One region of the Paraburkholderia sp. OAS925 genome, then DNA from elsewhere that is predicted to be linked to it. Evidence: riboswitches for the same ligand, from Rfam matches in the RefSeq annotation. Region 1 holds a riboswitch; the other holds the start of a gene.
The links. A riboswitch is a leader RNA that binds a small molecule or an ion and turns the genes downstream of it on or off. The one in region 1 is predicted to bind FMN.
Positions count from the first base shown of each region.

Region 1 (4,471 bases):
GCCGTGCAGGTATTCATTCAACGCGCTCTGGAAGCGGGCGCGAGATTCCCGCAGACCAGCAAGAGCTATGCAGCCATTTCGGAGATGTGCCGCGAACTGGAAGGCGTCGCGCTTGCAATCGAACTTGCTGCGGCGCGCGTCGCGACGTTTGGCCTGGCCGGCACCATGACGCTGCTCGGAACCCGCTCACGTCTTCAATGGCAGGGATGCCGCAATGCGCCTGCGAGGCATCGGAGTCTCGCCGCATCGATTGGATGGAGTTACGCGCTGCTGTCGGACGAGGAGAGGTCCGCTTTCCGTCGGTTGTCGTCGTTTGAACAGCCGGCAACGCTCGATGCGGTCCTCGCGGCGGTGGCGAACGGAACGAATGGAACGGGCGATCTTTCGAATGCGATAGACGTAGTTGAAGGTCTGGTTGCAAAGCACATGCTGCACATCCAGCCCGGACCGGACGACTTGCCTCGCTATCGGCTCGCGGCTTCGGAAAGAATCTATGCACGAGAACAACTCAATCAGCCTGCGCTCGATAAGCGGAGCATCGTGCAATTGAACGGCGTGCAGAGGATTTGTATTTGAAATACTGCAACCGTTCACCGGCAGCCGAGCTGCCAGGAACGGTTGCCGATATCCTGGTTCTTGCACCCGTCAATCGTTAATCGTTAGTCGACGCGCGATGATATCTCGCGACATACTTCGCCTGAGCAATGACTTTCCCATGCATCTGATAGGCGACGACTGCGGGACTCGCCGCCGGGGCGACATCGATTTGCGCCACGTCGAGAGCAGACGCCGTCACGACATATCGATGCGATTCCCCTTTAGGCGGACACGGTCCGCCGTATCTGGATTCGCCGAAGTCCGTCAACGTCTCAATGGCGCCTGCCGGCAAGAGCTTCGGATTGCCGGAAGCGCCTTTTTCGAGCGACGACTCGGCAGGTGGAATATTGGCGATCTCCCAATGCGTCCAGCCGAGCCCGCCAGTCGGCGCATCAGGGTCGAAGATGGTCACGACAATGCTCTTTGTGCCGCGCGGAACGTGAGCCCATGAAATGCGCGGCGAAACGTTGTTGCCGTGACAGCCAAAGCCTCCGTACACCTGCTCGTTCGAAAAGTGCCCGTCACGCAGGTCATCGACCCTGATCGTGAACGGCTCGGCGCCGGCTATCGCGGGGATGACCGCCAGCGCCATCGACGTGCATAAAATTGCGGGCAACAAACTCTTCACTCTCATGATGCGCTCCGTTGAAGGATGAAAGATGCGTGCAACCGGTATCAACGGCACCGCATTGATCTGCCGCGGTCACACCAGGGCAAGTGACCGTTTGCAAAAAACCGCCGTGAGCCTTGTGCGCTCGTGGCGGTTTTCTGACAAACGTCAGTGCAATCTATACGGCGATGGTTGATCGTCGGGCACCGATCAGTAGTCCCACACCACCGGCACAAAATGGAAGCCGTTGTCCGTCTTCGCAACGTGACCGATGGATGGGAACGCGACGTGCGCTGCGGCCAGCAGAGCGCCGGTTTCAGCGGCTTCATTGAGTAGCGCGATACGCACGTCCGCAGCCAGTTCAGGATCGTGCTCGAAGCCGTTTTGCCAGTCGGGATGGTCGAAGTTGACCTCGAAAATCGCGTCGCCCACGAACGTCAGTTTTTCGCCGTTCGATGCGACGTCCACGACGCAATGCCCCGGCGTGTGTCCACCCGTCACGCGCGCCGACACGCCCTTGGCAACTTCCACGGTCTGATCGAACTGCACGATGTTTTCGCGGTAGAGTTCCGCGAACGTCGCAGCAGCCTTGCGTAGCGCCGGAGGAACAGTTTCCGGCATCACCGTCCTGCTGAAGTCCGGATTTTTCCAGAACTCTACTTCCTTCGCCGACACGTGAATGCGCACGTCCGGGCGCAGCTTGGCCCTGACGCCGGCAACGTTCAGGCCGCCGACGTGGTCCATGTGCATGTGCGTGATCACGATGTCGGTAATCGCAGCGAGGTCGATGCCCGCCGACTCCAGGCGCATCACCGAGCGGCCGGCGCGCGTGAAGTATTCGAAACCGTCGCCCACGCCCGAGTCGATCAGGATCAGGCGGTCGCCGCTGCGCACGAGCGCAATATTCAGCGCCCAGTCGAACATGTCGCGCTGCAGGAAGCGACCATCGAACCATTCGTTGCGGTCAGCTTCGCTCACGTTAGTCGACATGGTGGAGGTGGGCAGCGGCAGAACGCCATCGCTGATCAGCACGACGTCAACGTCGCCCACGCGCACGCCGTAGCGGGAAGACACGAGTTCGCCTGACCCTTCTTTGCCGACGTTGGCGATAACCGGCCGCACATTGCGAGTTGTTTCGCTCATGTTCAATAGTCCAATTGATTAAGTGGGGTGAGCCGCACTGCACCGCGCGACGCGGCTTACGAGCACGACTACGAGTGTCACGCGCTCCGTATTGCCTGCATTTCGAAGGAGCGTGTGACAGATAGTAGTCAGCGAGGACGAGCGCCAGTAGCATCGCGAATGCGTACACCATGTTGCCTGGAGGGCAACAATTTCAGGCGGGCGGAGAGTGAAATTTGGTGCGGGTGGCGCAGCAGATTTGCCGGATACGTGGTAATTTACGCACCGTTCTTCAAGAACACGTTCTCGGGGCGGGGTGCGATTCCCCACCGGCGGTAATCGTCTTTTGCAGACGTAGCCCGCGAGCGCTCTGTTTCGATATTGCTGCGATAACAGAGGTCAGCAGACCCGGTTGGATTCCGGGGCCGACGGTATAGTCCGGATGAAAGAGAACAGAACAGCCAGAATGCCCGCACTGGCGGGAGACGGCTGTTCTTCGCCCTGTTCACACAAAACAGGCTGAACTCCATGAACACATCTCACTCGATCGAAGCACAAGCAGCATTCGTTTCCGGCGGCAACCGCGGTCGCATCGCTTTTGTCCAGGCGTGCTGGCACCGCGACATCGTCAACCAATGCAAAACCTCTTTCCTTAAGGTCATCGAGGACTTTGGTTATGCGAGCGGCGACATCGATCTTTATGAAGTACCCGGAGCGTTCGAGATCCCGCTGCACGCAAAACGGCTGGCACAGAGCGGTCGATACGCTGGCATCGTTGCGGCCGGACTCGTTGTCGACGGGGGCATCTATCGCCATGAATTCGTCGCTCAAGCAGTCATTTCAGGCTTGATGCAGGTTCAACTCGAAACAGGTGTTCCTGTGTTCTCTGCCGTGCTGACGCCGCACCACTTTCACCACGGGGAAGAGCATGTGAAGTTCTTCACTGAGCACTTCGTCGTGAAGGGCGCAGAAGTGGCGCGCGCTTGCGGCGAGACAGTGAATAAGCTTTCGCTATTGCAGACCGCCTGACGCTCACGGACCGATTCCGATAGAAAGTCGCGAGGCAACGTGTCTCGCGACCTGCGAACGCGGCCTCAGGACATGAACATTCCGCCATCGACGTTCACGGTCTGCCCCGTGATGTACGACGCGTCATCGGACGCCAGGAACGCGACCAGACCTGCTACATCCTTGTCGCTACCTGCACGCTTCATGGGAATGTTCTCGACCCACTCGGCCATGAGTTCGCCAGGCTTGTAATTGCCCAGCAGCTTGCCCCACGCTTCGTCGTTATACGACCACATGTCAGTCGCGATGATGCCGGGGCAGAACGCGTTCACTGTGATGCCCGTTGGCGCCAGTTCTTTCGCGAGGCTCTGCGTGATGCCCAGAACGCCAAACTTGCTGGCTGCATAGTGCGGGGTATAGACGAAACCTTGTCTGGCCTGTCCCGACGCCGTATTGATCAGACGGCCCGCTTTCCCGGCACGCAGCATCCGTCTCGCCGCTTCCTGGCAACACAGAAAAACGCCTTTGGTGTTCACCGCAAGTACGTTGTCCCATTCCTTCTCGGTCAGATCTTCCAGCTTCGCGATCGTAATGACGCCCGCGTTCTGGACTGAAACATCAACCTCACCTAGCGTGGCCGCCACTTCCTCGTAGAGCGCGACAACCTGTTCCTTGCTCGTGACATCGGTTTGCACGGCGATGGCCTCGAAGCCGGAATCGCGTAGCTGCGCGGCAGCGTCGTGCACGGCTTTTTCATTCGCCGACACGCACACTTTCGCGCCCTCCTGCGCAAAGCGCCTGGCAATGCCCAATCCGATACCCCGGCTGCCGCCAGTGACAACCACCACCTTGTTTTCGAAACGCTGCTGGAATGCCATATGCCGATCTCCACTAATCGACGGAGCTCAAAGCCGTCGTATCCATTGCAACCATTGCTCGTGATTTCTTGCAGCCGCTTCGACGCCTGGCCCTGGTTCGACGCGTCGTGCCACCACGCGAGTCTCGCGATAGGCATCGAGCGAGTTGATTAATCCGAGCTTCAACGCGGCAAGCACTGCTGCGCCCGCAGCCGATATCTCGCTCAGCGTCAGCGTGCTGACTGGCCGGTTCAATGTGTCCGCCAGGTATTGAAGA
Region 1 covers NZ_JBEUNO010000002.1:988,064-992,534, reverse strand. The annotation lists gene ABIE53_RS23280 (ATP-binding protein) at 1-576, shown strand, start outside; gene ABIE53_RS23275 (YbhB/YbcL family Raf kinase inhibitor-like protein) at 653-1,231, opposite strand; gene ABIE53_RS23270 (MBL fold metallo-hydrolase) at 1,418-2,350, opposite strand; FMN riboswitch at 2,628-2,787, shown strand; gene ABIE53_RS23265 (6,7-dimethyl-8-ribityllumazine synthase) at 2,858-3,358, shown strand; gene ABIE53_RS23260 (glucose 1-dehydrogenase) at 3,424-4,215, opposite strand; gene ABIE53_RS23255 (FGGY-family carbohydrate kinase) at 4,243-4,471, opposite strand, start outside.

Region 2 (4,471 bases), on a different contig from region 1:
GGCGTGCCGTTCGGCACGTTCGTCGGCCAGGAGTTCGGCTGGCGCGTCGCCTTCTGGATTGTCAGCGCGTTCGGCGTGCTGTCGCTGGCGGGCGTGACGGCGCTCGTGCCGAATCGCCACGATTCCGCCCCGGCCGGTCTCGGCCATGAAGTGCGCGTGCTGAAGGACCCGCAAGTCTGGACCGCGCTCGCGATGACCGTGCTCGGCTTCGGCGGCGTGTTCGTCGTGTTCACGTACATCGCGCCGATTCTCGAGCAGGTGAGCGGCTTCTCGCCGCGCGCCGTCACGCTGATTCTCGTGCTGTTCGGCGTGGGATTGACGATCGGCAACACCGTGGGCGGCAAGCTAGCGGACCGCGCGCTGATGCCTTCGCTGATGGCCATTCTCGCGGCGCTTGCCGTCGTGATGGCGCTGTTCGCCCGCACCAGCCATTCGCAGGTGGCCGCGGCGGTCACCGTGTTCGTGTGGGGCATCGCCGCGTTCGCGACCGTGCCGCCGTTGCAGATGCGCGTGGTCGAGAAGGCGGCCAAGGCGCCGAATCTCGCGTCGACGCTGAACATCGGCGCGTTCAACGTCGGCAATGCGGGCGGCGCGTGGCTCGGCGGTCTCGTGATCGACCACGGCCATTCGCTCGATACGTTGCCGTGGGTCGCGGCGGCGGTGAGCTTGAGTGCGTTGCTGCTGACGTGGTTCGCATCGCGCATGGACACGCCGGCATCCGATGAAGCGCGAAGCGGCGTGCAGGTGCGCGAGCGGGCGTGAGTCCTGGCGAGGCGTGCACGCGGAGGCCGTTGCACGCCATCACAGCCGCAATCGCAATCGCGACCACAACCAAACGCGCACTGCGCTCCGCATATGAAAAATGCGCACAAGCTTTGCGAAAAGCGTCCTCCGCAATACTGATAACAGTGTGAAGATAACTTCGTTGGGCGCTGCGGGGCGCGATGCTATCTTGCTTCCACTAACTGTTTGCCCGCCGCCCGGCGGCGCTTCTGGAGGCAATCATGCATTCCCCGCTTGCTCTGGTCCGCGATCCCACGGCCGATACCGATGCGCCGCCGCGTGCCGCTGAACCTTTCGACGCGCTCGAACATCTCGTCGGCGTGAATCTCGCGCGTTTGCGCGCGGAACGTCAGTTGTCGCTCGACGCATTGGCCCGCGCGTCCGGCGTATCGCGCGCGATGCTCGCGCAAATCGAATCGGCGCGCAGCGTGCCGTCCATCAAGGTGCTGTGCAAGGTGGCCGCCGCGTTGAAGGTGTCGGTCGCGGCCTTCCTGCGACGTCACGCGACGAACGGTTTCGAGCACTTGCCGGCGGAGCGTTCGTCGCGCATCGTCAGTTCCAACGGACGCTATTCGGCTCGCCCGCTCTATCCCGACAACGAGCCGACCGCCGCCGAATTTCACGAGCTGCGCATCGCGCCGTTGCACACGGAAGCGGGCGTGCGCCGCGCGCCTGGCACGACGGTCAATCTCGTCGTCAGCGAGGGCACGCTCGAGGTCAGCGTGCACGATCAGCGCCAGTTGCTGGCAACGGGCGACGCGATCGTGTTCGACGCCGATCAGCCGCATAGTCTGCGCAATCCCGGCGACACCGAAGCGCGCGCGTTTCGAGTGACGCTGAAGGCCGAGACGCCGCCGCGCTGGGACGTGCCGGCGCAGCACGACACGTCGCGCGAGGCTGCGCCCGTTTGATCGAATGCGCCGCATAGGCGCCGCCCGGGCGCGAAACCCGTCCGGGCAGTAGGGGTTGCGCTGCGGTTCGCGCGCGACTGTTGTATGCTTGGCCCGCCGGTTCGTCCGGCAATCAGTGCGTCTTCAGGGCGGGGCGAAATTCCCCACCGGCGGTATGCCGGCAGCGCGAAAGCGCAGGCCGGCGAGCCCGCGAGCGCCCGCAATAGCGCGGTTTTCAATCGACCGAAAGCCGCCGCGGGGTCAGCAGATCTGGTGAGAAGCCAGAGCCGACGGTCACAGTCCGGATGGAAGAAGATGTGCAGATAGTCATGTTCGTTTCCGTGGCGCCGCTCGCATGTCGGAGTGGTGCGCGAACGCCGCCTGCATCGTGAGGCGGCGCTGCACGGCGCGTCTTTGTCTGTTTGCAATGCCCTGAAACGTTTCTCGCCCAACTTTTGCGATGAGCGTTTCAACCATGTCCTTTGCTACTTTTCCCGCTCCTTCGACGCTTGCGCACGACGCATTCGCCGATCTCCCGCTGCTCTCCACCGAAGCCGTTCCGCCGCGTATCGCCGCCGCCTTGCAAGCCATGCGCGAAGGCCGCGCCGTCGTGCTGCAAGACGACGACGACCGCGAGAACGAGGCCGATCTGATCGTCTCCGCCGAGCGTCTTTCCGTCGAAACCATGGCGCTGCTGATTCGCGAATGCAGCGGCATCGTGTGCCTGTGTCTGACCGACGACAAGGTCCGCGCGCTCGAACTTCCGCCGATGGCCGTCAATAACGAAAGCCGTCACGGCACCGCGTTCACGGTGTCGATCGAAGCGCGCGAGGGCGTGACGACCGGCGTGTCGGCACTCGACCGGCTGACGACGATCTGCGCGGCGATTGCCGATAACGCGAAGCCTGCCGACATCGTGAGCCCCGGCCATGTGTTCCCCTTGCGCGCGATGCCGGGCGGCGTCCTCGCGCGTCGCGGACATACCGAAGGCACCGTGGACCTCGCGATTCTGGCGGGGCTCAAGCCCGCTGGCGTGCTCTGTGAATTGATGAACGCCGACGGCACGATGACGCGCGGCGCCGACGTCGAACGCTTTGCCGCAAAACACAATCTGCCGATGCTGACGATTGCGGAGCTGGCCGAGTTTCGCCTGGCGCTGACGCAGGCGCGCGAATGCGTCGAAGAGGCTTGAATTCAAGGTGAATTCAAGGCGGTGAGCGGCGTGGCGCGTGAAGTGGGCGGTTCTCTGAACCGCTACGACTGCACGTCGCCGAACTCGCCGCGCACACCTGCGTCGATTAACGCCGGCAATTCGTCCATGTGCTGCATGATCCGCGTGATGCCCATGTTGCGCAGCGCGTCCGCGTAGCCGTCGGGAATATGGCTCGCGCCGACAAACGCGATCGTCTTCATTCCCGCCGCGCGCGCCGCGTTCAAGCCCGCCACGCTGTCTTCCACGACGATGCATCGCGATGGATCGACGCCGAGCGTCTGCGCGGCGAACAGGTACACGTCAGGGAACGGCTTCGGCCGCGCGACCTGTTCCGCGCTGAACACGCGATCGCCGAAAATCTGCTGCAATCCGGCGCGCCGCAGCGATGCGGCGACGCGCGACATGCGGCTGTTCGACACCACGGCGGCCGGCAGCGTCACACGCTGCAGCGCGTCGCGCACACCGTTGATCGGACTAAGCGACGCAGCGAGCGCGAGTTCGACGTTGTGCTCGATCGTGTTCAGAAAATCGGCCGGCAGCGTGATGCCGAACGTGGTCTCGATGCCTTCGAGAAAGCGCGAGGTTTGCTGGCCAAACGCCGTCTTGACGATAGGCTCGAAGTCGAGGCCCGGAAACGTAGTCGAGAGCGTCTCGTACATGACGCGGTCGGCGATGACTTCACTGTCGACGAGTACGCCGTCGCAGTCGCAGATAAGGTGGTCGATCATGCGTGGAGGAACCGGAAAGCGGTGGCGCGCGCAGACGCCATAGCCACGAATAGCCGGCTCATGCGCGCGGTGTGAAAGCGCCATGATACGTGCTTCGGCGGCGCTTTCACTCCATCGCATCGCATTGCGTTGCTCGCGATTCGCGAGCGCGCCGCGCTCAACGCGCGTGCAGATACAGATAAAGCCCCGCCGCGACCGCGCCGCCGACGAGCGGACCGCACACGGGAATCCACGCGTAGCGCCAGTCGCTGTCGCGCTTGCCGGGGATCGGCAGCAGCGCATGCATCAGACGCGGCGACAGATCGCGCGCGGGACTCATCGCGTAACCCGTCGGTCCGCCGAGAGAAATGCCGATGCCGAGCACGAGCAGTCCGACCGGCAGCGCGTCCAGCGCGCCGAGCCCGACTTGCGGCGAAGCGAGATACAGCACGCCGAGAATCAGCACGAACGTGGCGATCATCTCTGTCAGCAGGTTGTGCGGCACGCTGCGAATCGCGGGCGCGGTGCAGAACACGCCGAGCTTGACGTCGGCGTCGCCTTCCTTCGCGAAGTGCTGCCGATACGCGACCCACACGAGCAGTGCGCCCGCCATGCCGCCGAGCATTTGCGCGGCCACATAACCGGGCACCTTGGCCCACGCGAACTTGCCCGCGAGCGCGAGGCTGATCGTCACGACCGGATTCAGGTGCGCGCCGCTGTACGAGGCCGTCACGTAGACCGCGATGAACACGGCCATCGCCCAGCCCATGACGATCACGATCAGGTCCGCGCCTTTGCCCTTGGTGCGTGCAAGCAGCACGTTGGCGACAGCGCCGTCGCCGAGCAGCACGACCAGTGCCGTGCCGATGAATTCCGCA
Region 2 covers NZ_JBEUNO010000001.1:3,898,452-3,902,922, reverse strand. The annotation lists gene ABIE53_RS17135 (MFS transporter) at 1-762, shown strand, start outside; gene ABIE53_RS17130 (helix-turn-helix domain-containing protein) at 1,005-1,694, shown strand; FMN riboswitch at 1,810-1,994, shown strand; gene ribB (3,4-dihydroxy-2-butanone-4-phosphate synthase) at 2,149-2,865, shown strand; gene ABIE53_RS17120 (HAD family hydrolase) at 2,928-3,614, opposite strand; gene ABIE53_RS17115 (MIP/aquaporin family protein) at 3,772-4,471, opposite strand, start outside.
Region 2: linked by a shared signal. The riboswitch ahead of ribB (3,4-dihydroxy-2-butanone-4-phosphate synthase) and the one ahead of ABIE53_RS23265 (6,7-dimethyl-8-ribityllumazine synthase) in region 1 are both predicted to bind FMN.